Regions from separate parts of the Vibrio sp. NH-7 genome, predicted to be linked through region 1. Evidence: predicted binding sites of a transcription regulator. Region 1 holds the regulator's gene; each other region holds the start of a gene.
The links. The regulator PurR, encoded in region 1, represses purine synthesis genes. The targets are predictions, from matches to a motif close to TNANGNAAACGTTTNCNTNA.
Positions count from the first base shown of each region.

Region 1 (7,559 bases):
AGCGTCCGGAAGAGTTCAATCAGCATTCGATTGCCTTTATACAACAGCAAATTAAGGCGACTTAATCTGCCGCGGTGCCGCATTGCCAGCAAACCCCAAATTGTGATTCGTTGACTTCTCCACATTGACTGCAGTGCCAGTCACTACCATTTTGCATTGTCCTAAATTGGTCGATGATCTCATTCGCCTTATTGCACTTATTTGGTTCTAAAAGCCAAACATAAGGCTCGCTGTTTTCACCAAATGGGACTTCTCCCTGCAACCCGAATATCCCTTCACCACGGACTTCACAGCTGTGTCTTGAGACTTTAAAAGCTCACAGACAATGTGAGCTTCGGGGGGATTACTCGCTGAGTAGATTTTCATGACGCCGAGCCATTTTGTGCGGATGGCGATGATTTAATTTTATTCATGACCCATTTCGCAATGACTGGGAAAAGACCCAGTAAAGCAAATGACGCTAAGACAGAAGGCGAGACAATGCCAGAAAGGCTCTCGATTTGCGCTAACTGAGTACCCGCATTTAAGTAAACGGCTGTGCCGGGTAACATACCTAGTTGGCTGACAAAATAGAATCGAGCTACCGAAATAGGCGTTAATCCCATGAGTAAATTAATAAGAAAGAAAGGGAAGACAGGAATCAACCTTAGTGAGAATAGATAAAACGCCCCATCACGCTCTACACCTTGGTTAATCGCACTCAGCTTATCGCCAAACTTTCCTTGCACCCAGTCTCGCAATAGGAAACGGCTGCTTAAAAAGGCGAGCGTGGCACCAATGGTGCTGGCGAAAGAGACCAACAGCAAACTTGTCCAAAACCCAAAGAGCGCAGCGCCCAGAAGCGTAACAACGGCTGCTCCAGGAATGGAAAACGCGGTTATGGCGACGTAGGCGAAAAAGTAAGTCAATGCGGCGAAGACGAAGTTTTCGCTGATGTAATCTGAGAGTGCAAGCTGCTGAGCTTTCGCATTTTCAAGCGTCAGGTATTGTCCAAAGTTCATCGCCAGAAAGGCGATAAGCGCAACTAAGACTATCCCCAAGATCAATTTTTTATTCATAATCGCGTCCTTTAATACTCTTCGCAAGGATAACTCTGACCCTATAGTTACATACTTAAGTTAGTATAGGGAATGATTGATATAGACAATAAGAACGAGAGCGAGAAGAAAATATTTCCTTAGAGACTAAAAAAGCCAGCAAGTGCTGGCTTTTTCATCGATTGATTGAGCTAGTTGCTCAATTTATTCAGTAGTTCTTGTCTTCGGCTTTGTGGTATAACAGACCAATGTGTGCCCCTGATTGCTCCCTCTAGTGCCCACAGCAGTTCAACGCTCACTTCTGCTGAGTGTGTCGATTGAATCGCCTTGTACGCTTTAACAGCGCCCGCTTCTTCTAAAGATTCGACATCGTCAATCCCGGCTTTCTTTAGCATTCTTTCCGTTGCCAAGCGCAGGTTGGGTAGGTCTTTCAAGCGATTTGGTTTCGCTTTCGATTGTACTTTTTTCTCTTCTTTTGCTGCGATCAGCGCTTGTCTTGCCAATGCCAGTGTTTTTTCATTGTCTGAGGAAATGTCATCGCTTAAAGCAAAATATTTAGTCACAACGGGAAAACCACGTTTTTTGTAGACGTAGGGTTCCAAAGAAAGGGCATTGCACTGTTTGATTAACTGAGCATCCGCTCTTACATGAAGCTTATCGTTGACCACTAAAGCAAACATCGTCTCATCTGCGAATATGCCGAAGCCGCCAAACATTGAACGAGACTTAATTTGACCAAGTTGCTCAAATAGTCTCATTGAGTCTTTAAGTATTGGTTTATCCATGCTGTATTTTCTCGGTGTATATGTATACGCCACCAATTCAGGTCCGAGAGATTAGCAAAATAATGCAGAAATTTTGTCAGTAAGGTGTCATACAAGAAAACACTTCGTAAAATCTCGACGAATTCCATGTCTGCTCATACTCAGTATTGAGACGCGTCCAGTTTACGAGAAAGCTTAATGTACTAGTTTTGCATTTTTGCCATCGGCAACCCCGCTACCTTGTATAAGTATACTTAAGGCCGGAGGCTTTGCGTCCCATCCTTTCGAAATGGTTTGCCCTGTTCGTGGCATTGATCGAACAAGTTAAGAATAAATAATATTTGAGGTAAGTATCACACTTGTAGTGAGTAAATGTGATCTTAGTCCAGTAATTTGGCGGGTTATATGCGCCTGACTGATAATTAATCAAAGAGTCAGGCGCTGAGTGATGATGTTATTTGTTGAGGTTGCGCACGGTACAGCGCTCGACAATTTCAGGGTGCATCTCAAACACTCGCTTGTCGTGTTCTTTGTCCTTGATACGCTCTAACAAAATTTCGAACGCGTTCTTACCGACACGTCGTTTCGGTTGGTGAACAGTCGTGAGCGGTGGAGAGAAGTATTCCGCTAACTCGATGTTGTCGTAACCAATAATGGACATATCTTCTGGAATGCGGATACCTTTTTGTTGTAGGCGGCTCATTAGACCCAGTGCCATCGTATCATTGAAGCAGAAAACGGCACTCGGGCGTTTATCCATTGCAACAATCTTGTCTGCGGCTAGGACTGCAGTGTCACATTCAAAGTTACCTTCAAGGATCCAGTCTTCATCAACTGCCAAGTTCGCTTCGTTCATTGCTCGCTTGAAGCCTGCGATACGCTCCTGACATGCTGCTTTTTCGAAGTGCCCGCTCAAACAAGCAATATCTTTGTGGCCACGCTCAATCAGGTATTTAGTCGCTAGATAGCCGCCTTCTTCTGAGTTGTCGATGATTTTGTCAGCTTGTGAGCTCTCAGGACCCCAGTCCATGACCACTTTAGGAATGTCTTTATGACGGTCAAGCATTTCGCTGAGTTCTTCTGTGAGGTCAGAACACATTACCAAGATGCCGTCTACGCGCTTTTCTGCAAGCATGCGGATATAATCGCGTTGCTTCTCATAGATGCCGCCGGTATTACACAAAATCAGCGTGTAACCTTGGCGGTAACAGTAACTCTCAACACCATCAATAACTTCTGAAAAGAAGAGGTTTGTTGATTGAGTCACCAGCATGCCAATCGTTCGTGTTGTATTACACTTTAAGCTTCGAGCAACGGCACTAGGCGCATAGTTTAGCTCTGTTACTGCTTCCATGACCTTTTCTTGGGTCGCTTCGGCAACAAAACGCGTTTTATTAATTACGTGAGATACAGTAGTTGTTGATACGCCGGCTAAGCGCGCTACGTCTTTTATGGTGGCCATAAGGTTTTGTCCTGTCGATGACTGCCACGAAACAATATTCCTAAGTGTAGGATAATCTGGCAGAAAGTATCAGAAACACAAAAACCGCTTATAATTAGCGGTTTGTATTTAATTCGTTCATTTTTATCGTTTGCGGTCACGATTCTAGACCGCAAACAAACTAAGCGCAAATAAAAACGTTTTTGTTCCCTGCTCGTGGTCACAAAAGCTCGTATTTATTCGCCTTTTAGGTAGCGAGAGTCAAGTTCCATAAACGCAACCATTAACATCACAATGGCAGAGTAGAATCCGAAATCATCTAAAGCTTTGCACTTAGCGGCGAACTTTGGCACCCAATTAAGTAGTGCGTGGTTGATGAACTTGTCTTGCTCTTCAAGTGCGTTTTCCATTTCACCATCACTTTCAAGCTCATTCGAGCGAATAATCAGATTACCAAGGAAGTCGAGTTCAATCGCGATATGATCCGCAGGTTCGTTTAGGCTTTCATCAACTTGGACGCCATGCTTTTGCATTAGTGCTTCCATTTCTCTTGCTGGCTCGTCATTAAGTAGTCCGCTTTTGCCCACATACATAGAGGCATATGGAAGGGCAGAGTCTCTGTCTGATTTAAGGAACAAGTCGCAAAAATCTGCGGCTAACTCAAGTTGCGCGTCTTCACGGTCCATAAGTCGATTTAGTGCATCAACTAAGTTGTCGACAGAAGGTTTTAGGTCTGGGTTGTCGCCAAGCCCAGAGAGAAACGAACGAATCTCGGCTGAATGGTATTGGTCTAACGCCTCTTGAGTGAGCTCTTTCGCCAATAAGCTCGATAGCCACCAATAGATTTCCGCGCGTTTTTCATTGAATGATTTAATTTCTTGCATTAGGTCAGGCTCCTAAAATAACTGCGTTTAGTGTACCCAATAAAGATGAACAGCGATAATGTCAGCTGTATAGAATTGAGTCTAAAAATGGAAAAATATGAACAGATGACCTAGGTTTGTCTTGAATCAAGAAAAAATCATCTTTCTTGGTTTTAAAGTAACAAATACTAGAAATGTTACTGTTTATGAATAGAATACTCGTTAGAACGATGACCAATGTAAATAAGTGGTGTAAATGAGCTATCACGTATTAGTTGTAGAAGATGACGCAGTAACTCGCAGCAAGCTAGTTGGTTACTTTCAGAATGAAGGTTACCACGTAAGCGAAGCCGAAAGTGGCGAGCAAATGCGTGATTCACTACAAAACAATGCGATAGATTTAGTGATGTTGGATATCAATCTTCCTGGAGAGGATGGTTTGATGCTAACACGCGAACTTCGCAGTCAGTCAGACATTGGGATTATCCTGGTTACAGGACGCACGGATAGCATTGATAAGATTGTCGGTCTAGAAATGGGCGCCGACGATTATGTCACAAAACCATTTGAGCTAAGAGAGTTGTTAGTTCGTGTCAAAAACTTGCTGTGGCGTATTTCGGCAGCGCGCAATTCATCAGGCACGGTCGATGCAGACAAACAAGATGGCAACATAGTACGCTTTGGTGAGTGGACATTTGATGTTCAACGACGAGCGTTAAGTCGTGCTGGTGAACCAGTGAAGTTGACTAAAGCTGAGTATGAACTGCTGGTTGCGCTGTCGTCTTACCCAAATCAAGTATTGAGCCGTGAGCGCATTTTGAACATGATTAGCCATCGAGTGGATGCACCAAACGATCGTACGATCGATGTTCTCATTCGTCGCATGCGCGCTAAGATGGAATTTGATCCTAAGAACCCTCAAATTTTTGTGACGGTTCACGGTGAAGGTTACATGTTTGCTGGGGACTAACCCTTGAATTGAGTAAAAAACCGAGGCATGTACCTCGGTTTTTTTGTTTTATAGTTGGCTTTCTGGAGCTTCGATGACGTGTTGTTCCTCATACTCCGACGCCCAATCTCTGAGTTTTTGCCACAAGATTCCTAGTGTCTCATGCCAGTAGCGTTCGGTTTGCTCTAGGTAGACTGCCTTGGGTGTGTACTTAGACCAAGGCTCTGTAACGTTATCGTGAGCTAAGTAGTTTGTTGGTGCAGGGTAGGGTTTTAAGCCCGCTGAGTGAAACTCGTTTAATGCCCGTTTCATGTGGCTCGCGGAAGTCACCACGACCATTTTCTTGTGTTTCACAAAGGCGGCAGCTTGGCGTGCTTCTTCCCATGTGTCTTTTGCAGTCTCAAGCAAAATAATATCAGATTTAGACACGCCTAGAGCGAGTGCCACTTTGGCCATCATGCGAGCATTGCTTATGTCTGATTCTCCCGAGTAACCCGACAATATGAGCTTCGAACCAGGATAAATACGCATAACACGAATGCCTTCAGCAAGGCGCATTAAACCTGTGCGGCTTAACTCGGACGTTGGTGGGATTTTGTCATCCACCACATGGCCGCTGCCTAGTACCATCACGTAATCAATCGACTCGTCAACGGGAAAGAACGCAGAATATTGACGCTCAAGTGGCATCAATAGCCGTGAGGAGACTGGCTGAAACGCAATAAGGAACATACCAATAAAAGAGAAAAGAACGATAAAACAGCCGGTCTTTTGATTTCGAGTGAACATGATCAACATCAAGCCCAATAGGCCGATGATAAGCATTGCCGGTAGCGGCATCAGAAGAGAAGAAACCACTTTTTTCAGCTCAAACATACTAAATAGTCCGAAAAAACATCAGTTGATTATTTTTTAAGAGAAACCCTCTTTATTCCTGCTTTTCTTGTGACAGAATAGCAGCACGATTGGACATGATACCCTAAGCTGCTGTGACTGAAGACCGTAATTTCGACGATATTGCCCACAAATTTGCAAAAAATATTTACGGCTCCGATAAAGGAGAGATTCGCCAAGTCATTGTTTGGGAAGACTTAGAGCAACTACTGTCTTCTATTGACGGCGACAAACGTGAATTAACGATATTGGATGCAGGTGGTGGATTAGCACAAATGTCGCAAAAGCTTGCCAAGCTCGGACACCAAGTCGCGTTATGTGATCTATCTTCGGAAATGCTGCAACTGGCGAAACAGGATATTGAAAAAAATAACTTGCTTGAGCAGTATCGCTTGATTCATTCTCCAGTCCAAGAAATTGGTCAACATCTCGATAGTCCAGTTGATATGGTGATGTTCCATGCGGTGATGGAGTGGTTAGTCGACCCGAAAACGGCGCTAGAAAAAGTACTAGAGCAAGTGAAATCTGATGGCGCGGCATCCATCATGTTCTACAACCATCACGGCTTGGTCTACAAAAATGTGGTTTGTGGCAATATTCCTCATGTTCTTGAGGGCATGCCACATCGGAAACGATTTAAATTACAGCCACAGAAAGGCTTAAAACCAGAAGACGTCTACCAATGGATAGAAGATGCTGGGTTTGAAATCTGTGGCAAATCTGGAATTCGTTGTTTTAGTGATTACATAGGGAATATGGAATACACAGGGGATTACCAGTATGAAGATGTATTGGCTTTAGAAAAACAATTGTGTCGACAAGAGCCATACCTCTCATTAGGCCGTTACATTCATGTATGGGCCAAAAAGAAACAGAAACAGGAACAATAATGAGTGAGATAACTCTCAATGCTGCAGAGCAACCAATCGATGAATTGGTGGGCTGGGTAAAGCAGCACGATTTCTCATTAAACCTGACGACAGAGCGGTTAGCATTTTTGATTGCTATCGCGGTACTCAGCAACGAAAGGTTTGATGAAGAATTGGGTGAAGGTGAACTGCATGATGCGTTTACAATCGTCACTCGATTATTTGAAGAGACAGGAGACGCTTCCGCGTTTCGTGCCAACAACGCCATCAATGAGATGGTTAAGCAGCGTCTTATTAGCCGCTTTGTCAGTGAGATTACTGACGGAGCCGCCATATACCGCTTGTCTCCATTAGCGGTAGGTATTACCGACTACTACGTACGCCATCGTGAGTTTTCAAAGCTACGTCTTTCTATCCAGCTGTCTATGGTCGCGGATGAAATGGCGAAAGCGATTGAGGCGGCACAAAAGGGTGGCACACCGGGCCACTGGAAGAAAAACGTATACGGGATCTTGAAATATTCTGTAGGCGAGATCTTCGATCAAATCGACCTCAACCAACGTGTGATGGATGAGCAGCAACAGTCTGTGAAACAACAAATCGCAGACCTGTTAAACAAAGACTGGCGTGAAGCAATCAACAACTGTGAAGCGCTACTGTCAGAAACATCCAGCACGTTGCGTGAACTTCAAGATACGCTGCAAGCTGCCAGCGATGAACTGCAAACTCAGATCCTAGATAT
Region 1 is NZ_CM132187.1:1,068,859-1,076,417, forward strand. It holds gene ACUALS_RS05075 (alpha/beta fold hydrolase) at 1-65, shown strand, start outside; partial or broken gene ACUALS_RS05080 (putative signal transducing protein) at 62-366, opposite strand; gene ACUALS_RS05085 (TVP38/TMEM64 family protein) at 363-1,058, opposite strand; gene ACUALS_RS05090 (TfoX/Sxy family DNA transformation protein) at 1,229-1,822, opposite strand; cyclic di-GMP riboswitch class I at 2,024-2,110, opposite strand; gene purR (HTH-type transcriptional repressor PurR) at 2,256-3,263, opposite strand; gene torD (molecular chaperone TorD) at 3,479-4,126, opposite strand; gene torR (two-component system response regulator TorR) at 4,362-5,075, shown strand; gene elyC (envelope biogenesis factor ElyC) at 5,124-5,930, opposite strand; gene cmoM (tRNA uridine 5-oxyacetic acid(34) methyltransferase CmoM) at 6,044-6,838, shown strand; gene mukF (chromosome partition protein MukF) at 6,838-7,559, shown strand, end outside.

Region 2 (7,559 bases), 1.3 Mb from region 1:
AAGACCCTTTGGGGTTGTATGGTTAAGTGACTAAGCGTACACGGTGGATGCCTTGGCAGTCAGAGGCGATGAAGGACGTATTAACTTGCGATAAGCCCAGATTAGGTAGTAAAAACCATTTGAGTCTGGGATTTCCGAATGGGGAAACCCACTTACATAAGTAAGTATCCTGTTGTGAATACATAGCAGCAGGAGGCGAACCGGGGGAACTGAAACATCTAAGTACCCCGAGGAAAAGAAATCAACCGAGATTCCGAAAGTAGCGGCGAGCGAAATTGGACTAGCCCTTAAGCTTTACACGCGTTAGACGAACGGTCTGGAAAGTCCGACGATACAGGGTGATAGTCCCGTAGTTGACGATGTGTGTTCAGTGAAATCGAGTAGGGCGGGACACGTGATATCCTGTCTGAATATGGGGGGACCATCCTCCAAGGCTAAATACTACTGACTGACCGATAGTGAACCAGTACCGTGAGGGAAAGGCGAAAAGAACCCCTGTGAGGGGAGTGAAATAGAACCTGAAACCGTGTACGTACAAGCAGTAGGAGCACCTTCGTGGTGTGACTGCGTACCTTTTGTATAATGGGTCAGCGACTTATATTCAGTAGCAAGGTTAACCATCTAGGGGAGCCGTAGAGAAATCGAGTCTTAACTGGGCGTCGAGTTGCTGGATATAGACCCGAAACCAGGTGATCTAGCCATGGGCAGGTTGAAGGTTGAGTAACATCAACTGGAGGACCGAACCGACTAATGTTGAAAAATTAGCGGATGACTTGTGGCTAGGGGTGAAAGGCCAATCAAACCTGGAGATAGCTGGTTCTCCCCGAAATCTATTTAGGTAGAGCCTCGGACGAATACTACTGGGGGTAGAGCACTGTTAAGGCTAGGGGGTCATCCCGACTTACCAACCCTTTGCAAACTCCGAATACCAGTAAGTACTATCCGGGAGACACACGGCGGGTGCTAACGTCCGTCGTGGAGAGGGAAACAACCCAGACCGCCAGCTAAGGTCCCAAATTATAGCTAAGTGGGAAACGATGTGGGAAGGCTTAGACAGCTAGGATGTTGGCTTAGAAGCAGCCATCATTTAAAGAAAGCGTAATAGCTCACTAGTCGAGTCGGCCTGCGCGGAAGATGTAACGGGGCTAAGCTATAAACCGAAGCTGCGGCAATGACTTTTAGTCATTGGGTAGGGGAGCGTTCTGTAAGCCGTTGAAGGTGAGTTGTAAAGCTTGCTGGAGGTATCAGAAGTGCGAATGCTGACATGAGTAACGATAAAGGGGGTGAAAAACCTCCTCGCCGGAAGACCAAGGGTTCCTGTCCAACGTTAATCGGGGCAGGGTAAGTCGACCCCTAAGGCGAGGCCGAAAGGCGTAGTCGATGGGAAACGGGTTAATATTCCCGTACTTCTTACAATTGCGATGGGGGGACGGAGAAGGCTAGGTGGGCCTGGCGACGGTTGTCCAGGTTCAAGTGCGTAGGCTTGAGAGTTAGGTAAATCCGGCTCTCTCTAAGGCTGAGACACGACGTCGAGCTACTACGGTAGTGAAGTCATTGATGCCATGCTTCCAGGAAAAGCCTCTAAGCTTCAGATTGTAAGGAATCGTACCCCAAACCGACACAGGTGGTCGGGTAGAGAATACCAAGGCGCTTGAGAGAACTCGGGTGAAGGAACTAGGCAAAATGGTACCGTAACTTCGGGAGAAGGTACGCTCTTGACGGTGAAGTCCCTCGCGGATGGAGCTATTGAGAGTCGCAGATACCAGGTGGCTGCAACTGTTTATTAAAAACACAGCACTGTGCAAAATCGTAAGATGACGTATACGGTGTGACGCCTGCCCGGTGCCGGAAGGTTAATTGATGGGGTTAGTGCTTGCACGAAGCTCTTGATCGAAGCCCCGGTAAACGGCGGCCGTAACTATAACGGTCCTAAGGTAGCGAAATTCCTTGTCGGGTAAGTTCCGACCTGCACGAATGGCGTAATGATGGCCACGCTGTCTCCACCCGAGACTCAGTGAAATTGAAATCGCTGTGAAGATGCAGTGTACCCGCGGCTAGACGGAAAGACCCCGTGAACCTTTACTACAGCTTGGCACTGAACATTGACCCTACATGTGTAGGATAGGTGGGAGGCTTTGAACCCGGTACGCCAGTATCGGTGGAGCCGTCCTTGAAATACCACCCTTGTAGTGTTGATGTTCTAACGTTGACCCCTTATCGGGGTTGCGGACAGTGCCTGGTGGGTAGTTTGACTGGGGCGGTCTCCTCCCAAAGAGTAACGGAGGAGCACGAAGGTGGGCTAATCACGGTTGGACATCGTGAGGTTAGTGCAATGGCATAAGCCCGCTTGACTGCGAGAATGACAATTCGAGCAGGTGCGAAAGCAGGTCATAGTGATCCGGTGGTTCTGAATGGAAGGGCCATCGCTCAACGGATAAAAGGTACTCCGGGGATAACAGGCTGATACCGCCCAAGAGTTCATATCGACGGCGGTGTTTGGCACCTCGATGTCGGCTCATCACATCCTGGGGCTGAAGTCGGTCCCAAGGGTATGGCTGTTCGCCATTTAAAGTGGTACGCGAGCTGGGTTTAGAACGTCGTGAGACAGTTCGGTCCCTATCTGCCGTGGGCGTTGGAAGATTGAAGGGGGCTGCTCCTAGTACGAGAGGACCGGAGTGGACGAACCTCTGGTGTTCGGGTTGTGTCGCCAGACGCATTGCCCGGTAGCTAAGTTCGGAATCGATAACCGCTGAAAGCATCTAAGCGGGAAGCGAGCCCTGAGATGAGTCTTCCCTGACCCCTTGAGGGTCCTAAAGGGTTGTTCGAGACTAGAACGTTGATAGGCAGGGTGTGTAAGTGCTGTGAGGCATTGAGCTAACCTGTACTAATTGCCCGTGAGGCTTAACCATACAACACCCAAAGGGTTTTGATGGACTCAATAGAAGAATTACTTGATTGTGTTTTGAGAGCACAAACAGCTTTCCGAATTAAAGAATTTGCTTGGCGACCATAGCGATTTGGACCCACCTGATTCCATGCCGAACTCAGAAGTGAAACGAATTAGCGCCGATGGTAGTGTGGGGCTTCCCCATGTGAGAGTAGGACATCGCCAGGCTTCCAATTTATTTTCACTTTTTAAAAGTGAAGACAAAAGATGGATACTTGCTTGATAGCGAGTACGCCACTGCGGAGTGGTAGTTCAGTTGGTTAGAATACCGGCCTGTCACGCCGGGGGTCGCGGGTTCGAGTCCCGTCCACTCCGCCACTTATACTAAGCCCTAGTCGAGAGACTAGGGCTTTTTTACGTTTCAGATTTCTGAAAATGCTGCGTACTTTTTGCGAACCGAAATATCGAACCGTCGAGCCCGTGCGCTCACCCATGCAATAGAGTATCAATTCAATCACTTTGCTACTTATTTGAAAGCCTAGTCTTGCGACTAGGCTTTCGTTGTTTCTGGGTCAAGAAAACTTCTGTGCTGACCAATGACTCTCAGCCGTATTATCCAAATAGCCTGCGATTGTTCATGAACAAGCTCCGTAAGAACAAGAAATAGCGAGCTTTGTTAAACGTTACGTGCCTTCGCGTGTCAGAGAGCTCTAATTGGATGTAAGCCTAGCCATTCTGAGCCGCCAGTCTAAAAACGTCTTTGGCCTGTAACTTTCCTATCGCTGAATCTATAACAATAAGCTTCGTTTCATGCTTGCATACTAATCATTAGGAAAGTTTAGGTTGAGGGTTTCATTACTTGTTGAGGGCTCTGGAAGGGATACAACGAGGTTAAATCTGTATACCTATTGCAGGCGTACTCTTTCAATTCCCAAATTGTTCCGGATATAAAAAGGCCAGCAGAAGCTGACCTTAAATCATAATGCTCTCTGAGAGTTAAAGAATAATATCTCTGACTTCTGGGTCTTTGCGTTCAAGGTAGTGAATTGATTTGATACGGCGAATCGTGCGGCAGCGACCGCGAATCAACAGAGTTTCTGTCGTTGCGATATTGCCTTGGCGTGTAATACCTTCTAATAGGTCCCCTTTAGTGATACCCGTAGCTGAAAACACAACATTATCACTGCGTGCCATGTCTTCCATCTTTAAGACTACATTCGCTTCAACACCCATCTCTTCACAACGTTTTAGCTCTGCAGCACCGTAGATGCGGTTTTCTTCGCTATTCCCTTTTACTTCATGTCGAGGGAGTAGTCGTCCATTCATATCACCGTCCAGTGCACGAATGACAGCGGCGGAGACTACGCCCTCTGGAGCGCCACCTACACAGTACATCGCATCAACTTCACTGTCTGGCATACAAGTCAGGATTGACGCTGCTACGTCACCATCAGGCACGGCGAAGACTCTGACACCCATTGATTGCATTTCAGCAATGACATCATCATGACGTGGCTTTGCGAGTGTTATGACGACCAAGGTATCGAGTGTCTTGTTCAGTGCCTGAGCAATATTCTCTAGGTTTTCTTTTAATGGCTTATGGAGATCGATACAGCCTTTTGCGCCAGGACCAACAACGAGTTTCTCCATGTACATATCTGGCGCTTTCAAGAAGCTTCCTTTTTCTCCCGCAGCAAGAACGGCTAACGCATTAGACTGCCCCATTGCGGTCATGCGCGTCCCTTCGATAGGGTCGACTGCAATATCAACCTCATCGCCCCCGATACCGACATTTTCTCCGATATACAGCATTGGCGCGTCATCGATCTCACCCTCACCAATCACAATTTCACCACTGATCTCTGTTTTGTTGAGCAGTGAGCGCATCACCTCAACAGCGGCCCCATCGGCGGCGTTTTTGTCGCCTCGGCCAAGCCATTTATAGCCTGCTAATGCAGCGCCTTCTGTTACTCGAGAAAATGCCATTGCTAAATCGCGTTTCATGATAGCTCCAAAGTAAGGGGGAATGAGAAAATCGGCAGGATTCTAACACAATGACAGGAAAACGTTTGCTATTTCGTGTGATTTGAATTGAACTCGATCAAAGCAGCGTCGAAATTCCTCGAGTTCGCACTTTGAATCTCTTTCAGTCAGGGGATTGTCAAGCTGTGCTGTTTTTTTGACCGAATGGCACAAAATATCGAATATAGGGCGTGTTTATCATTCTCGGGCTGAGTAGAATGAAGGTATTGAGTGGAGAGCCCTTCACATAAACGAATCACTAAAGGTAGGCTAAGATGTCTTTTGAAGTACTAGAACAACTAGAAGCGAAAATCCAAACAGCAGTCGACACTATTTCTTTGCTACAGATGGAAGTTGAAGAGCTGAAAGAAGAGAAAGAAAAGCTTGCTCTTGAGGCGAATGAGCTACGTTCTAGCCGCGAAGAATTGGAGCAAAAGGCTCAACAGATGCAACAAGAACATGCTGCATGGCAAGATCGCATCCGTAACCTTCTAGGTAAAATGGATGAAGTCGAGTAAGTTGAACACTTATCTGTGACTGAATTGAAAAAAGGTTGGCGAATGCCAACCTTTTTACGTTTTATCGATTATGAAGCGGAAGGTCGAACACCTAGTGTATGACACAGGGCGTATGTCATTTCCGCACGATTAAGCGTATAGAAATGGAAATCTTTCACACCTTCGCGACTGAGCACTCGGATCATATCAATCGCTTGGCTAGCACCAACTAGCTGGCGAGTTGTCGGATCATCATCCAGACCTTCAAACTGTTTAGCCATCCAGCTCGGTACCTTTACGTTGTTCTGTGCAGCAAAGCGTGAGGCTTGCTTGAAGTTTGATACTGGCAGGATGCCCGGTACTATTTCTACGTCGATTCCGGCTGCGACACAGCGGTCACGAAATCGTAAGTAGCTTTCGACATCAAAAAAGAACTGGGTGATGGCACGGTTTGCACCAGCGTCGACTTTGCGCTTTAGGTTCAGAAGATCAGCTTGCGCACTTTTCGCTTCAGGGTGGACTTCAGGGAAAGCGGCAACCGAGATATCAAAGTCATGACGCTCTTTTAATAATGTAACAAGATCGGATGCGTACATATCAGGCTTACCACCACCCGGTGGGATATCGCCACGCAGTGCAACAATACTCTGAATGCCGTTATTCCAGTAGTCATCAGCGATTTGAATGAGTTCTTCACGGTTCGCATCAATACAGGTCAAGTGTGGTGCTGCGACCAAGCCAGTTTCAGCTTTGATTTCTTTGATGATTGAGTGGGTACGGTCACGTTCGCCTGAGTTAGCTCCATAGGTCACAGAAACAAACTTCGGCTTTAGTGTTTTTAGGCGGTGCACAGAGTTCCAAAGCGTCTCTTCCATTTTCTCGCTACTTGGCGGAAAAAATTCAAATGACACATTGATGTTGTCAGAAAGTTCAGCGATATTCTGGTTTAAGGCGTCAATATGACCTGCGTGTGTGTATCCCATCTTACTCTCCCTGTGGCAACTCTGCCCGCTCAAATCCAAATCCCTAAATTGACGTTTAGACGTCTATATGTCCACAGAATGTCTTGAATACCATTTAATGTCAATAATCTAATTATGAATTTTATTCAAGTTGATCATGAGCGATATTGAAGTTCACTTTACTGGAGTTCTCTGTCTATGATTTTAGACAGAGTTTGCGAGTCAGGATGAAAAAGGGCTGTATGAAACAGCCCTAGATAGGTTTAAAGGAGGCTAGAAAGTAGATTGAGATCCGATTGAATCGCGCCAGAGGTCACTTCTCTTCCTGCGCCTGGTCCACGGATAACGAGTGGGTTGTCTTTGTACCATTTGCTCTCAATCGCGAAAATGTTGTCACATGGCAGTAGATTAGCCAGTGCATGTTCTTTGCTTAATGCTTCGACGCCAACGCTCGCTTGGCCATTTTTCTCGAGACGGGCAACGTAACGAAGCACCTTATCTTCACGCTGTGCTTTCTTGAGTCGTTCCGCAAGTAGCTCACTGAGCAGTTGGCTCTTGTCTAGAAAGTCATCGAGTGAGAGCGCTGCCAACTCTTCAGGAACTAGACTTTCGACCTTGACGGCTTCTGGCTCTATGGCTAACCCTGCTTCACGGGCAAGGATTACCAGTTTGCGCATAACATCCGAACCATCAAGGTCGTTGCGTGGGTCGGGCTCGGTAAGGCCTTGTTGCCAGGCTAAATCAACTAACTCGGCAAAAGGCACCGAACCATCATACTGCTGGAAAAGCCATGAGAGTGTTCCAGAGAAGATTCCTGATAGTGCCTGGATGTCATCCCCACTTTCTCGCAAATCACGCACTGTGTGGTTGATAGGAAGTCCTGCTCCGACAGTTGCGTTGTATAGCCAATGGCGATTTATCTTTGCGAAGGCATCTTGGACTTGATGATAATATTTGCTTGAAGCCGAACCCGAGACTTTGTTCGCCGATATTAGATGCATACCTTGCTCTGCAATTTTCAAATATTGGCTTGCCAGCTCTTTGCTTGCGGTGACATCCAAGACGACGACATCATCGTAACCTTGAATCGAACCAAGCTTGGTAATCCACTCTCCAGGTTGATACTCGGTGGCTTCATCGTCAAAGCGGGCACTCACAGTTGCGGCGTCAATACCTTGCGGGTCGAACCAA
Region 2 is NZ_CM132187.1:2,856,629-2,864,187, reverse strand. It holds rRNA gene ACUALS_RS13310 (23S ribosomal RNA) at 21-2,909, shown strand; rRNA gene rrf (5S ribosomal RNA) at 3,000-3,115, shown strand; tRNA gene ACUALS_RS13300 (tRNA-Asp) at 3,189-3,265, shown strand; gene glpX (class II fructose-bisphosphatase) at 3,884-4,891, opposite strand; gene zapB (cell division protein ZapB) at 5,185-5,427, shown strand; gene metF (methylenetetrahydrofolate reductase) at 5,496-6,389, opposite strand; gene ACUALS_RS13280 (bifunctional aspartate kinase/homoserine dehydrogenase II) at 6,632-7,559, opposite strand, start outside.
Region 2: the regulator PurR is predicted to act here: its motif matches at 4,945-4,964, upstream of glpX (class II fructose-bisphosphatase).

Region 3 (7,559 bases), 1.0 Mb from region 1:
ACGCCACGTGCGGCACCACCAGCACCAATAAGTAAAATACGCGCTCCTTTTAAAGGCACTTGATATTGAAGTAAGTCTTGCACTAGCCCTTCACCATCGGTGTTATCACCAATGATCTCACCATCATCGAGCTTCTTTAGCGTATTCACCGCCCCAGCCAACTGAGCACGTTCTGTTAGTCGAGTTGCAAAGCGATAAGCATCTTCCTTAAATGGAACCGTGACGTTACAGCCTTTACCACCTTGAGCAAAAAACTCAGACGCAGCTTGTTGAAACGCGTCCTTATTTGGGCTTTCTGCAGTATAGGTCAATGACTGATTGGTTTGACGAGCAAATAGGGTATGAATAAAAGGCGATTTACTTTGAGAGATGGGATTACCAAAAACGGCGTAACGATCTATTTGCTGAGTCATTTCCTTTACCTGCAGAACTAAAAAGGGCCAATGCGAAACATTGACCCTATCACTATCTATATATTGAAGAAAGCCTTACCACTCTCTCGGCTTGAGGTAGTGGTCGTATAACTCGGCTTCTGCTGAGCCAGGCTCAACTTGGTAAGCATATTCCCAGCGCGCTAACGGTGGCATCGACATCAAGATAGATTCTGTACGACCTCCGCTCTGCAGGCCAAACAGAGTGCCACGGTCAAACACTAGATTAAATTCAACGTAACGACCTCGGCGATATAGTTGGAACTGACGTTCATGCTCGCCGTATTCTGTTTCTTTGCGGCGCTCTACAATCGGCAGGTAGGCATCTGTATAACCTTGACCAACCGCTTTGATGTACTCAAAGCACTTATTAAACTCCCAATGATTAAGATCATCAAAGAACAAGCCACCGACGCCTCTGGTTTCATCACGGTGTGGCAGGTAAAAGTATTTATCACACCAAGCTTTATGCTCTGGGTAGACTTCACTGCCAAATGGAGCACACACCTCTTTCGCAGTGTTGTGCCAATATTGCGCGTCTTCTTCAAAAGGATAAAACGGTGTTAGGTCAAAGCCCCCACCAAACCACCAAATTGGCTCTTCGCCCTCTTTTTCGGCGATAAAGAAACGAACGTTAGCGTGAGAAGTTGGGACATAAGGGTTGTTCGGGTGCATAACTAAAGACACCCCCATCGCTTCAAAGCGTCGACCAGCTAGCTCAGGTCGGTGAGCCGTTGCAGAAGCTGGCATTTCTTTGCCTTCAACGTGAGAAAAGTTCACGCCGCCTTGCTCAAACACTGCGCCTTCTTTCATCACGCGAGTTCGACCACCACCACCTAGCTTCTCACCAGGTTCACGATGCCATGCATCTTCAACAAATTCTGCCTGACCGTCTGCTGCTTCTAACTTCTGACAGATCGAGTCTTGCAGTTCCATTAAGAATTGCTTTACCGCTTGTTTATCAATTGCCGACATCTTTCTTCCTTTGCAAGGTTAGCCTTGTCTTAATACTTGTGACGTTTTCGCATCACGAATCTCACTTGGCTTTTCTCTTCCACCCGTTTCACCTTCCAAAACAGCCACCAGCTTATCGCCTAGCTGCTGATAGACTTGTTCTGTGGTCATACAAGGCGGCTCACCAGTTAGATTCGCGCTGGTAGAGGTTAGCGGCTTTCCAAACGCATTACACATCTTTTGTACCAAAGGATGATCCGTTACACGCACTGCAATGGAATCGAATTGGCCAGAAACCCAGTTAGACACTTTATCGCTGCAAGGCATTATCCAAGTGACTGGTCCTGGCCAAGTTTGATGGACTTGCTCAAGCTGCTGCGCAGTCAATTGTGATTCATCAATGTAGGGCAGCAGCTGCTCATAGCTTGCAGCAATCAAAATCAACCCTTTTTCGACAGGGCGCTGCTTGAGCTCTAATAATTTTTGAATAGCTTCTGGGTTATCCGGATCACACCCGACACCAAATACGCCCTCTGTAGGGTAGGCAATCACTTCACCATCATTTAAAGCGTTGAGCGCTCGATCAAAATTATCCACGAATACTTCCTGTTCAATCTTTGTTTTTGATAAGTGTACAAACAATCACAACCAGTGACTAAAGCTATTTATTTATAAATTGTATCAATCTGATTTCAACGCCAACGCAAACGTTTGCTTAAGAGTAAAATCCCCGTATAATGCGCACAAATTGAATGCTCACCTATTACGCGCAGCTTTAAGGAGTTCGAGATGAAAGTCGGTATCATCATGGGTTCAAAATCAGATTGGCCAACAATGAAACTAGCGGCAGAAATGCTAGACAGATTCGGAGTTGAGTACGAAACAAAAGTCGTCTCTGCACACCGCACTCCTCAACTTCTCGCTGATTACGCGACTAGCGCGAAAGAACGTGGTCTTAAAGTGATCATTGCCGGCGCTGGCGGCGCTGCTCACTTACCTGGCATGGCTGCGGCGTTTACGTCTTTGCCTGTACTTGGTGTTCCTGTTCAATCACGAGCGTTAAGTGGCTTAGATTCTCTCTATTCTATTGTTCAAATGCCAAAAGGGATTGCGGTAGGCACGCTAGCCATCGGTGAAGCTGGCGCAGCAAACGCAGGTATACTAGCAGCACAAATCCTTGGTACGCATGACGAAGAAGTGATGGCTAAGGTTGAAGCGTTCCGCAGTGAACAGACTGAAACTGTATTAGCTAACCCAAATCCAGCAGAGGACTAATACTATGCATGTGTTAGTGCTAGGTGCCGGTCAACTGGCTCGTATGATGTCATTGGCAGGCGCGCCTCTTAACATCGAGATCTCTGCGTACGATGTGGGGAGCAAAAATATCGTTCATCCGCTAACCCAAATGGTGACTGGCCATGGTTTAGAGAATGCGATTGCGCAAGCTGACGTCATCACCGCTGAGTTTGAGCATATCCCTCATGACATTCTTGCGGTGTGTGAGCAAAGTGGCAAATTCTTACCATCAACACAGGCCATTAAAGCTGGTGGTGATCGCCGCATCGAGAAGCAGTTACTCGATGATGCTGGCGTACGTAATGCCAAATACTACGTCATCAACTCCCGTGAAGACTTTGATCGTGCAATCCATCACGTAGGCATTCCTATGGTGCTTAAAAGCGCTTTGGGCGGATACGACGGAAAGGGCCAGTGGCGCTTAAGAGATGCAGATCAAGCAGATGCAATCTGGGCTGAAATGGCAGAATGCATTGCCGCGACAGAAACCCAAGCGATTGTCGCTGAAGAGTTTGTCCCGTTTAATCGCGAAGTCTCTCTGGTTGGTGCCCGTGGCAAAGATGGCAACGTGGCGGTTTACCCTCTAGCGGAGAACGTTCATACCAATGGTGTCCTGACACTGTCTACCGCTATTGCAGACACAGATCTACAAGAACAAGCGAAGAACATGTTCACTGCGGTTGCCAACAGCCTCGACTACGTGGGCGTGTTAGCCCTCGAGTTCTTTGATGTAGATGGCACTTTACTCGTCAATGAAATCGCACCGCGCGTTCACAACTCTGGTCACTGGACTCAACAAGGTGCGGAAACGTGTCAGTTTGAGAACCACCTGCGCGCCGTTTGTGGCTTGCCACTGGGGTCAACCAAACTGATCCGCTCCACATCGATGATCAACATTTTGGGTGAAGATACATTACCAGAAGCGGTGATCGCGATGGATGGTTGCCATGTGCATTGGTACGGAAAAGAGAAACGCGAAGGCCGTAAAATGGGCCACATCAATGTGTGTGGTGATTACAATGGCGAACTGCAACGCAAATTATGTGCGCTCGCCGATGTCCTAGACAAGAAGGCTTTTCCAGCCGTACATAATTTCGCAGAGAACTTCACTGAGTAATCTTAATAAACAGTAAACAAAAACGGCGCTCTAGGCGCCGTTTTGCTATTTGTTTTCTTGGGTGTGATGACATTTACGATTAGCACACTGTAATCGGTCTCCACTGGCTAGCTTTTTCTCAATCAGTAATGGAAAACCACACTTCTCGCACTGCCCGGCTACTGGAGGCTGGTTCACCGCAAACTTGCATTTAGGGTAGTTATCACAGGCATAGAATAACTTACCAAAGCGTGTTTTGCGCTCAACTAGATGGCCTTTGTGACATTCCGGACAAGTTAAATGCGGTGACTCTGGCTCTTCTTCAGGTTGATCCAGAGACTCAATATGATGACACTGCGGATAATGGCTACAACCAATAAACATACCGTAACGCCCTTGGCGAAGGACCAACTCGTTGCCACATTCTGGGCAAGGCACACCAAGCTCTTTGATGATATGCCCATCGTTTTGATGTAATGGCTTAATGTAATCGCAGGTTGGATAAAGGGTGCAGCCAAGAAATGGGCCATGCTTGCCATGGCGAAGCTGAAGCTCGCCATCGCGCTGATCGGATTGGCATTTCGGGCACGTTTGATGCTCTAATGCATGTTCATGAGCTGAAAACAGCTGCTGATCTATTTTACTGCTTTTGGTCACTTGGAAAGCTCGTTAATGTAGAACACCTTGTTCTTTGGTGTATAACAGCTCTTCCATAAGCGTATAAGCGTTTTCATTGCCTGGTACATTAAACAGCACCATCAATACAATCCACTTGAGATCATCCAGCTCAAACTCATCCGTCTCGAGGCCCATAATACGGTCAATCACCATTTCACGCGTTTCCGTTGTCAACACATTCACTTGTTCAAGGAAAGTAATGAAACCTCGACACTCTAAGCTCAAACGCTCACACTCTTTGGCGGTGTAAATACGTGTCGAAGTCGATGTACTGCACACAGAAATCGCTGAGTGGGCCTCGCTTTGCTGCAGAGCGGCTAACTCTTCCAGCCAGACAAGGGCTTTATAGATGTCATTTTGATGAAAGCCTGCACGAAGCAACTCTTCTTCAAGCTCATCTTGATTGACTTGTAACTCTGCATCGCTATGGATGTAAGTCTCGAACAGATACATTAGGATATCCATCATCATAGCTCGCCCCTCCCCTTTCGAATATAGCCACCGGAAACTGCAACAACATGCCCTGAGAGCTCAAGCTCTAAGAGCTGCATCATGACTTCTTGAACAGGTATATTGGTCCTGCTTGCAAGAATATCAACTGGTGTAGCCCTACTTCCTACGTTAGCTAACAGCTGAGGAAATGGCAATTCTTCTTTGCTATCTTCTAGAGGAAAAATTTCCTGCTGAACTGCACCGATACCTTGATCAGACCAGCGAACCAGTGTCTCGATTTCAGCGACAATATCTTCGACATTCTGAACCAAGCAAGCACCTTGCTTTATCAATAGGTTACAGCCACGACCTTGAGTGTGGTGAATAGAGCTTGGAATCGCAAATACGTCTCTACCTTGCTCCACAGCATAACGTGCGGTAATCAAAGAACCGCTTTTTTCTGCCGCTTCAATCACCAGCACTCCTGCCGATAAGCCACTAATAATTCTATTTCTGCGAGGAAAATGATCCGCCTTGGGTTTTGCTAGTGGGTGAAATTCGGAAATCAATGCTCCACTTTGGCATATTCTTTCAGCCAACTGACGATGGCGAGCAGGATATACTGAGTCCAACCCACTCCCCAGTACCGCTACTGTTTTCCCTCCCCCCTGCAAGGCACCATCATGCGCATAGCCATCAACTCCCAAAGCGAGACCACTGGTAATAACCAGTCCATGTTCAACAAGTGATTGAGCAAAACGGCGGGCACAGTTCAAGCCATCGATACTGGCATTGCGACTGCCAACCATGGCCAGTTGAGGGTGAGATAAACAAGAAACATCACCTTCAACAAATAGTATTGCTGGAGCGGTGCCTGTTTGTTTCAATAGTGGAGGGTAGGCTGAGTCTCGCAACGTCAATATCGCCCGCTGCGAGCAAGCATCTAGCCAATTGAAGCAATCGACAATGTCTTTCTGAGCGCGATGCTTTAAGTACTCAATTTGCTGCGTGCTAAAACCTACCGATTGAAGCTCTGAAGCGCTTAATTGAGCAATACTTTCAGGGCTCTCGATTGCTGTTAGCTTAGCAAATGTTTTGGGGCCAACGCGCGGGGTAAAATAGAGAGCTAGCCAAGCTGCTAAAGCCTCTCGATTCATTATTCCAAAGCGTCTAGCGGTGACCGAAGTAACGTTTGCTGACTGATAGGCTGAGCGCTTTGCGTTACCAATGCCAAACTAAAATGTTCGTACGGACGAATCACCATTAAATGGCCAATGAAGGTATCTGGCAGGTGTTTACCATCCTCAATATTCGCACCCGGAGAATAGAGTTCAAACATGGAACCTTGGCGCAACTGGTCTATGTCACCTCGGTCGATAACCACAACTTGGTTTTGCCCCACATAATGACTGCCCTCCAGCGAGCCTAACAAGTTCGCCACACTCTGCGCAGGAGAAGGCGCTGGGTAAAAGGTCGTAGATAGCGAATCAGTAACACCTTCAATTACTGGTAGTGCGATGTCATCTGCCAGAATCTCTTGGTTCTGGACACTAATTTCCAAACCACTAAAGCCTTGCCCTTGCGAGGTCAACGTCGCCTTAGCTATCTGTTTAAGCGCCGTCATTTTGTGCGTGTCGCGCTGGTATTCATCAAGCGGTCGGTAGATCACCCAGTCTGAGTGATTGTGCTCCCCCGTGATGTAAATGAGTTTGTGGTTCGTTAAATATTGATCGCCATCGCTCGAGCCAAGCACGCGAGCGCTTGTCGATAACTCTTCCTCTGTCAGTAGGCGATCCGACTCTAAATAAGGCAAGACTAAGGATTCATTGATGGTAGGCAGCGCCTTTTTATCCAAAACACGGACTTTAGGGCTCAGTTTCACCATCGGCTTCAAGCTCAGTACTGGCTGCCCATTGCGCCAAACTAAACTGAGTTTATCGCCTGGGTAAATAAGGTGAGGGTTATCGATCTCTGGGTTGACCTGCCACAATCGTGGCCACAACCATGGGCTATCCAAATAGAGCGCCGAAATATCCCATAAGGTATCCCCTTTCACCACGGTATAGGTCGTAGGCGCACCCTTTTTTACGGTGAGGACTTCTTCCTGTGCAAAAACGAAATGTGAGGTACAAAAAGACAACAATGCCACAAGCGAAAACCCGAACCGAACTGACATAACCGTTCATCCCTGAGAGTAAAATTTGGTGGTGATTAGAATCGCGAGAACTGCCTATAAACGCGTCAAAAACGCAATGATGCTGTCATTTGGTCTACAAAATGTCTAGAATTGAGCCAACAAGGATTATCCTGATTCGGCACAGTTCAACATTTCGAGTGTATATGTCTGTATTACAAGTATTAACATTCCCAGATGATCGCCTTCGCACCGTCGCAAAGCCGGTTGAAGCCGTGACTCCTGAGATTCAAAAATTCGTTGATGACATGATTGAAACCATGTACGACGAAGAAGGTATTGGCTTGGCAGCAACCCAAGTTGATTTCCACCAACGCATTGTTGTTATCGATATTTCTGAGACTCGTGACGAGCCAATGGTTCTGATCAACCCAGAAATCATCGAGAAACGCGGTGAAGATGGCATCGAAGAAGGCTGTCTATCTGTACCTGGTGCAAGAGCACTCGTACCACGTGCGGCAGAAGTAACAGTAAAAGC
Region 3 is NZ_CM132187.1:54,849-62,407, reverse strand. It holds gene aroE (shikimate dehydrogenase) at 1-413, opposite strand, end outside; gene hemF (oxygen-dependent coproporphyrinogen oxidase) at 489-1,406, opposite strand; gene ACUALS_RS00330 (L-threonylcarbamoyladenylate synthase) at 1,425-1,982, opposite strand; gene purE (5-(carboxyamino)imidazole ribonucleotide mutase) at 2,175-2,660, shown strand; gene ACUALS_RS00320 (5-(carboxyamino)imidazole ribonucleotide synthase) at 2,665-3,798, shown strand; gene ACUALS_RS00315 (DNA topoisomerase family protein) at 3,844-4,434, opposite strand; gene ACUALS_RS00310 (DUF494 family protein) at 4,447-4,926, opposite strand; gene dprA (DNA-processing protein DprA) at 4,923-6,044, opposite strand; gene ACUALS_RS00300 (LysM peptidoglycan-binding domain-containing protein) at 6,044-7,063, opposite strand; gene def (peptide deformylase) at 7,228-7,559, shown strand, end outside.
Region 3: the regulator PurR is predicted to act here: its motif matches at 2,085-2,104, upstream of purE (5-(carboxyamino)imidazole ribonucleotide mutase).

Region 4 (7,559 bases), on a different replicon from region 1:
GCCCTCAAACGTACGGTCTACCAGATGCTGCAACAGCATTCGATGAAGAGCCAGAAATCAAGAAAGCAAACGATCCTAAAGAGACACGTCGTGCTCAGATGTTTGTTCTAAAACAACCTGTGGTATGGCTTATTGCAGCAGCGTGTGCAGCTATGTATGTCTCTCGCTATGCTATGTCTTCTTGGGCAGTGCTTTACCTTCAAGAGTCAAAAGGCTACTCGCTGATCGATGCTGGTTTTGCGATGTCAACGTACCCTATTGCTGGCCTTGCAGGTGCTATTTTGTCCGGTATCGTGTCTGACAAACTATTCAATGCAAACCGTCATATCCCAACCCTACTTTACGGATTGGCAAACATTGCAGGTATGTGTTTGATGTTCTTTGGTCCAGACAACCGCATTATTGATGCCGTCGCACTTGGATTGATTGGCTTCGCGATCGGTGGTCTTGTGGTCTTCCTAGCGGGTCTAACAGCTTGTGACCTAATGCCGAAGAACGCAGTCGGTGCGGTAAAAGGCTTCATTGGTCTGTTCTCTTACATGGCAGCCTCTGCGCAAGAAGTGGTATCAGCATCGCTTATCACAATCACTGAGGTTGATGGCGTTAAGCACTATGACTTCTCTCAAGCTCAGTACTTCTGGCTAGCGGCAGGTGTTGTGTCACTACTCTTAGCATTGACCGTTTGGAATGCGAAGAAAGTGGTCGATATCGACGAAGAGCAAAAACCTGAGCTAAAAGCTAACCCAGCAAGCTAACAACATACGGGGAGTTCGCTCCCCTTTGGCTGGCGGTCGTCATTCTACTGTGAATGCTCGTCTTAAAGGCTCATATCCATGACGAGTATCTGCCCTGTCAAGGAATACGACCACCAGCCTCCCCCTTTTTAATACCCAATTTCAGTTATGTTGTTAAAGGTAAGGTTATGAACAAAACAAAAATTGTCGCAACAGTTGGTCCAGCAAGCCAAAGCTCACCTGTGTTAGAAGAGATGATCCTCGCTGGTGTGAATGTCGTGCGCCTGAATTTCTCTCACGGCAACCCAGCGGATCACATCGCTACCGCAGCACGAGTGCGAGTGGCCGCCGCAAAATTAGGCAAACACGTCGGTATATTGGTCGACCTTCAAGGTCCTAAGATTCGCATTGCAGGATTTAAAAATGACGCGATTCACCTGAACGCCGGTGACACGTTTATTCTCGATGGGGCGCTAGACTCACAATCAGGCGATGAGCAACGTGTCGGTTTGGATTACCCACAACTCATCAAAGACCTCTCACTTGACAACCAACTGCTGCTTGACGATGGTCGAATCCAACTGGAAGTCTCTGCAATAAACGACGAGAAAACCATGGTAGAGACCAAGGTAATCAACGGCGGAAAGCTCTCCAATCGCAAAGGGATCAATTTGCTCGGTGGCGGACTCTCTGCCCCTGCCTTAACTGAAAAAGACAAACAAGATATTCAAACCGCCGCTGTAATTGATGCTGAGTTTCTCGCAGTTTCGTTTCCACGCAACGCGGAAGATTTGCAGGATGCTAGGCAGATCGCTCGCCAAGCAGGTTGCCAAGCGCAAATCGTCGCTAAAATTGAGCGCGCCGAGATCGTTGCTAACCAAGACGCAATGGATAAGGTGATTCAAGCGTCCGACGTCATTATGGTCGCCCGCGGGGACCTTGGCGTAGAAATCGGAGACGCGCGCTTACCGCGCGTGCAAAAAACCTTAATTGGCCGTGCAAAACACTTTGGCAAACCGGTCATTACCGCCACACAAATGATGGAATCCATGATTGAAAACCCGTTGCCAACCCGCGCGGAAGTTATGGATGTCGCCAACGCAGTGATCGATGGCACCGATGCTGTGATGCTCTCCGCTGAATCGGCCACTGGCGCTTACCCTGTCGAGGCAGTAAAAGCAATGGCACGTATCGCGCGCGGCGTTGAGCTGGAAACCGAATGCTCAAGCCAATGCTGGGAAAGCGTTCAACAACTGTGCAGCAGCAGCAGTAAGAGCTTTGCCATCTCTTCGATATTGCTGGCCGCGCGCTCACAACAAAACCTTGGTGTTGCGGTGTTCACAAACAGCGGTGAGACTCCTCTGCTCATGTCTCGTTGCCACAGCAAAGCCGTAATTTGGGCGCTTAGCAATGATGAAAAGCTATTAGCTCGCCTGTCACTGCTGCGTGGTGTTGAGCCCGTTTACGCCTCGGTAGAGGACCGCGACCTATCCGATACGGTATTGGATATCCTCGATAAGCCGATCCGTGATAGCGGCATTCATTCGCTGCTGATCTCGCGTTTTGAGTCCGTTGAAGGTTCAGGCGACATCAACATCAGCCGTTTGATTACGATTGCCAACAAAGAGTCGGTTGCCGCTTAAGATTTCTCCTCCTTAGATATTTATATCTAATCACCCTCCCCCATCCTTGCTCCACAGGGAAACTTAGGGATTTGGCCTACCTTTACGGTAGGTCCTTTTTTTATCGGTGCTGTCTCTTTATGTTCCATCATGGTCCGATTTCAGTTAAAGTCGACATCAAACTAAAACTATCGCTTTACAACGTACTATTTAACGTTATTATCCTTGCGCAAACGTTTGCCTTACTATTTGTGTGTGTTTTTAGAGGGTTTTATGCTGTCCGATATCGAGATCTGCCGTACGACATCACTGCTGCCTATATCTGAGGTTGCTCAACAAGCTGGTTTACTAGAATCAGACTTCCACAGCCAAGGAAAATACAAGGCCAAAATTTCCCTTGATAGCCTAAAGCGCCTGTCAAACCGCGATAGCGGAAAGTTGGTTCTTGTCACCGCCATTACCCCCACGCCACTTGGCGAAGGTAAAACGGTCACAACCATTGGCCTAGCTCAGGGCATTGCCAAATTAAATCACTCAGTGATGGCGTGTATTCGCCAGCCCTCTATGGGCCCCGTTTTTGGCGTGAAAGGCGGTGCAGCGGGCGGTGGTTACTCGCAAGTCGCCCCGATGGAAGAGCTAAACCTGCACCTTACTGGTGATATCCATGCCGTGACTGCGGCGCACAATTTGGCTGCGGCCGCGATTGACGCGCGCATCTATCACGAGCAACGCCAAGGCTATAAAGACTTTGAGCAACGCACGGAGATGAAAGCGCTCAAGATCGATCCAAAACGCGTCGTTTGGAAGCGCGTCATGGACCACAATGATCGTGCTCTGCGCATGGTCACCGTAGGTCGCAACGAACCTAACAAAACCATTAACGGTTTTGAGCGTGAAGATGGCTTTGATATTTCCGCTGCATCTGAGCTAATGGCTATCCTTGCCCTTGCCTCTGACCTAAAAGATCTTCGTGCTCGCATTGGCCGTATTGTTGTCGCTTACGATATTGATGGTAACCCGATTACGACGGAAGATTTGCAAGTCGCCGGTGCGATGGCAGTAAGCATGAAAGAGGCGATCGAGCCAACGCTCATGCAAACGCTTGAGGGCGTACCAACGTTAATCCATGCTGGTCCATTCGCCAACATCGCCCACGGCAACTCTTCAATTATCGCCGATAACATCGCGACCAAGTTGGGTGAGTTCACGGTCACTGAAGGCGGCTTCGGCTCCGACATGGGCTTTGAGAAAGCGTGTAACATCAAAGCGCAAATGTCGCAGAAATCGCCAGATTGTGCGGTTATCGTCGCAACCCTTCGCGGCCTAAAAGCAAACTCCGGTCTTTATGACTTAAAGCCTGGCCAACCAATACCTGACTCCCTATTTAATGACGACCAAGATGCACTCGTTGCAGGTTTCGAAAATCTTAAATGGCATATCAACAACGTCAGCAAATATGGTGTCCCTGCGGTGGTCGCGATTAATCGCTTCCCGCAAGATAGCGATGAAGAGTTGCAAGCCCTTAAAGCGATGATCGAGTCGTTACCTAACGAGGTTGAAGTGGCTATCAGTGAAGGTTTTGCCAAAGGTGGAGAAGGAACGGTAGAACTTGCCAAGAAAGTGATCGCCCAATGCGAAAAACAGGTCACATTCACTCCTCTGTACACATTCAGCCAAACCACGGAAGAGAAACTGATGGCGGTAGCTGAAGTGGGTTACGGGGCAGCAGGTGTGACACTTAGCTATCAAGCTCGCAAACAGCTTGATGAACTCAAAGCGCACGGATTCGATAACCTAGCAGTTTGCCTTGCGAAATCCCCGCTATCCATTTCAACCAATGGCAGCATTAAGGGCGCGCCATCAGGGTTTGATGTGCCAATCCGCGAACTTCGTCTATGTGCAGGCGCCGGCTTTGTTTATGCGCTGTGTGGCAACGTCATGACCATGCCGGGCTTACCAGAAAAACCCGCCTTTATGAACCTTGATCTTGATGATGACGGCAACATCATTGGCTTAAGTTGATTACAATTTAAACCACAGTTCGAGGCTAAGTAGTTCAAACTTAGCCTCTTTTTTATCCTCATTTCCGCTCTCTCCATGCAGTTGGCCTCGATATCATGTACCATTGGTACATCACTTCGCGAAAAACTGGAACTCTTCATGGAAGCAGAACTACTGGAAATCAAAAACTTCCTCGCCCAACACCCGCCTTTCGACGAACTTGAAGATGACGTACTTAATTTCGTCACTAAGCATGTTGAAATCTCTTACTTCCGAGAAGATACCCCTGTGATTCATTTTGGCGACGAAATCCATGACCTTTATATGGTTCGCAGCGGAGTCGTCGAAGTGTATCGACGCAAAGGCGAGCTCTACAATCGACTTGATGAAGGGGCGTTGTTCGGGCAGATGGGACTGCTAACCAACAACAAAGTCCGTTTTCCCGCAAAAGCGATTAAAGATACGCTGCTTTACTGCATTCCAGAAGCGGTCTTTCAAGAGTTGTATGAAAAGCACGAAACCTTTGCCGACTTCGTCGAAGTAGAAGATAACGCCCGATTACGCCAAGCGGTATCGAGCAATAACGAGCAAAATGACTTAACGACGTCTAAAGTGCGCACCCTACTCAGCGGTGAAGCGCCTTTTGTTATCAAAACAGAGTCGATCCAAAATGCGGCCATTAAGATGGCGGATGAAAATGTCTCATCTTTGCTCATTATCGACCCAGATGTTCTCGAAGATGACGAAGATGACAACAATCCGCTCGTCGGCATCATTACTGACCGCGACCTTTGTACCCGCGTGCTTGCCCAAGGTTTAGACCCGAATGATGAAGTCTCGAGTGTCATGACCACCGAAGTGATCTCGCTCGACCACAATGCCTACGTTTACGAAGCCATGCTTACTATGCTTCGCTACAACGTGCATCATCTTCCAGTATTAAAAGACAAAAAACCGATTGGTATCATTGAAGCTACCGATATAGTTCGCTACGAATCACAAAACTCGCTGCTGTTGGTCAGTAGCATCTTCCAACAACAATCGATAGAGGAGCTGGCGACACTCTCTGAACAAGTAAAAGATAGCTTTGTCCGATTAGTAAACGAAGACGCCAACTCTCACATGGTCGGCAGCGCAATGTCGGTGATTGGCCGAAGCTTCAAGCAGCGCATCATTGAACTGGCAGAAGAAGAACTGGGCGAGCCGCCAATTCCATACTGTTTTGTTGCTTTAGGGTCGATGGGGCGCGACGAACAATTGCTGGTCACGGATCAAGATAACGCCATCATTCTTGATAACACCTTTGTCAAACAAGAACACGACGCCTATTTTGCGGAGTTAGCGAAACGCGTTTGTGATGGCTTAGACAAATGCGGCTACACCTACTGTACTGGTGACATCATGGCGACCAACCCAGATTGGCGTATGACCCGCACCGAGTGGGAAGAGTGCTTCGCCGATTGGATTGACGACCCGAACCCGAAAGCGCTGCTCAACGCTTCGATCTTCTTCGACCTTGATGGCGTTTACGGCCGCCTTAAATGGGCAGAGCAACTGAACGGATTTATTGTCCGCCGCGCTAGAAAGAACAATCGCTTCCTCGCGTGTTTGGCTCGAAATGCCATGAACCGAACGCCGCCTTTAGGCTTTTTCAAAGACTTTGTCATGGAAAAAGATGGCCAGCACAAAAACTCTATCAATTTGAAACGACGTGGCACCGCCCCACTGGCGGATCTTATTCGCGTTCACGCGTTAGCGGTTGGCTCACGCTCTAAGAACTCGTTCGAACGCTTAGACGACATTCAGGAAGCGGGCATTTTGCCGAAAGGAAAAGCTCGCGACCTGAGCGACGCGCTGGAGTTTATCTCCATGGTGCGTATTCGCCACCAAGCATTCGATGTTGAGAATCAGATCGATCCGGATAACAACATTGAGCCTGAAAACCTGTCTGATTTCGAACGTCGTAACCTTAAAGACGCGTTCCAGATCTTAAGCAATGCGCAGAACTTCCTTAAATTCCGCTATCAAGCCAGTAACAACTTCAAGTAAGAGGCGATAATGATCAAACGAATTATGACGCCGCCGAGCATAGACTGGCCAATGAAGTTCAAACGCAAACTGGAATCGGTTCAGCATCCCGAACTGCGCGAATACTATCAAGCCGGTGTGGTTGACGCGCAAACGCCTCTCGACGAGGTCACATTTTTGGCAATGGATTTTGAAACCACAGGACTTGATTCTGAGCAAGATGACATCATCACCATTGGTACGGTTCCTTTCACGCTCAACCGCGTGTTGATTAACCAAGCCAAACACTGGACGGTTCGTCCTCGGAAACAACTTGAAGAAGACTCAGTGATCATCCACGGTATCACCCATTCGGATGTCTTGGATGCGCCGGACTTAAGTGAAGTGTTTGCTGAGATATTGGCGCAAATGCAAGGGCGAATTATGGTCGTCCACTATCAGCGTATAGAGCGAGAGTTTTTTAACCGAGCGCTACTTACCCGTATCAATGAAGGGATCGAATTTCCCGTCGTTGACACCATACAGCTTGAAACCTTAGTCCAACAAAAATCCAACGGTGGGCTTTTAAATCGATTAAAGGGGCGCAAACCGGCTTCAGTTAGACTTAGTGCGAGCCGCTCTCGCTACGGTTTACCGCAATACACTCCGCACCATGCGCTGACAGATGCCGTGGCCACCGCTGAGCTATTGCAGGCACAAATCGCTTATCACTACGAGCGTAACACGCCAATCAACCATATTTGGCTTTAATCCACTCTGCCAAGCAAACCGTTCGATTGCTTGGCAGAACGAAGAGCGTTAGCTAAGCGCCATGTTGGTTGCCATCGCAAGCAAGAGTGCCGCGAAAATTTTCTTGATAACCGCAACGGGCAAGGATTGTGTTGCTTTCGCCCCAAGCGGCGCAGTAAACCAAGAGGTACAAACGATGCCAAACAGTGCTGGCAAGTAGACAAAGCCCGCAAACCCATCACTCAGGGCAAAGTCAGCGCTGCCCGAGGTGATATAGCCAACAGAACCGCTCACCGCGATAACAATTCCACACGCCGATGCGCAGCCAATGGCTTTTTTCATATCGACAGAGAAAAAGGTCAACAAAGGCACCAACAACGCACCGCCACCGATCCCAATCATTGCCGACAAACCACCAGTCAACGTGGTTAACACCGTCAGTAAC
Region 4 is NZ_CM132188.1:573,907-581,465, reverse strand. It holds gene ACUALS_RS16845 (MFS transporter) at 1-755, shown strand, start outside; gene pyk (pyruvate kinase) at 923-2,377, shown strand; gene ACUALS_RS16835 (formate--tetrahydrofolate ligase) at 2,630-4,378, shown strand; gene ACUALS_RS16830 (DUF294 nucleotidyltransferase-like domain-containing protein) at 4,517-6,406, shown strand; gene ACUALS_RS16825 (3'-5' exonuclease) at 6,416-7,135, shown strand; gene ACUALS_RS16820 (sulfite exporter TauE/SafE family protein) at 7,184-7,559, opposite strand, start outside.
Region 4: the regulator PurR is predicted to act here: its motif matches at 2,582-2,601, upstream of ACUALS_RS16835 (formate--tetrahydrofolate ligase).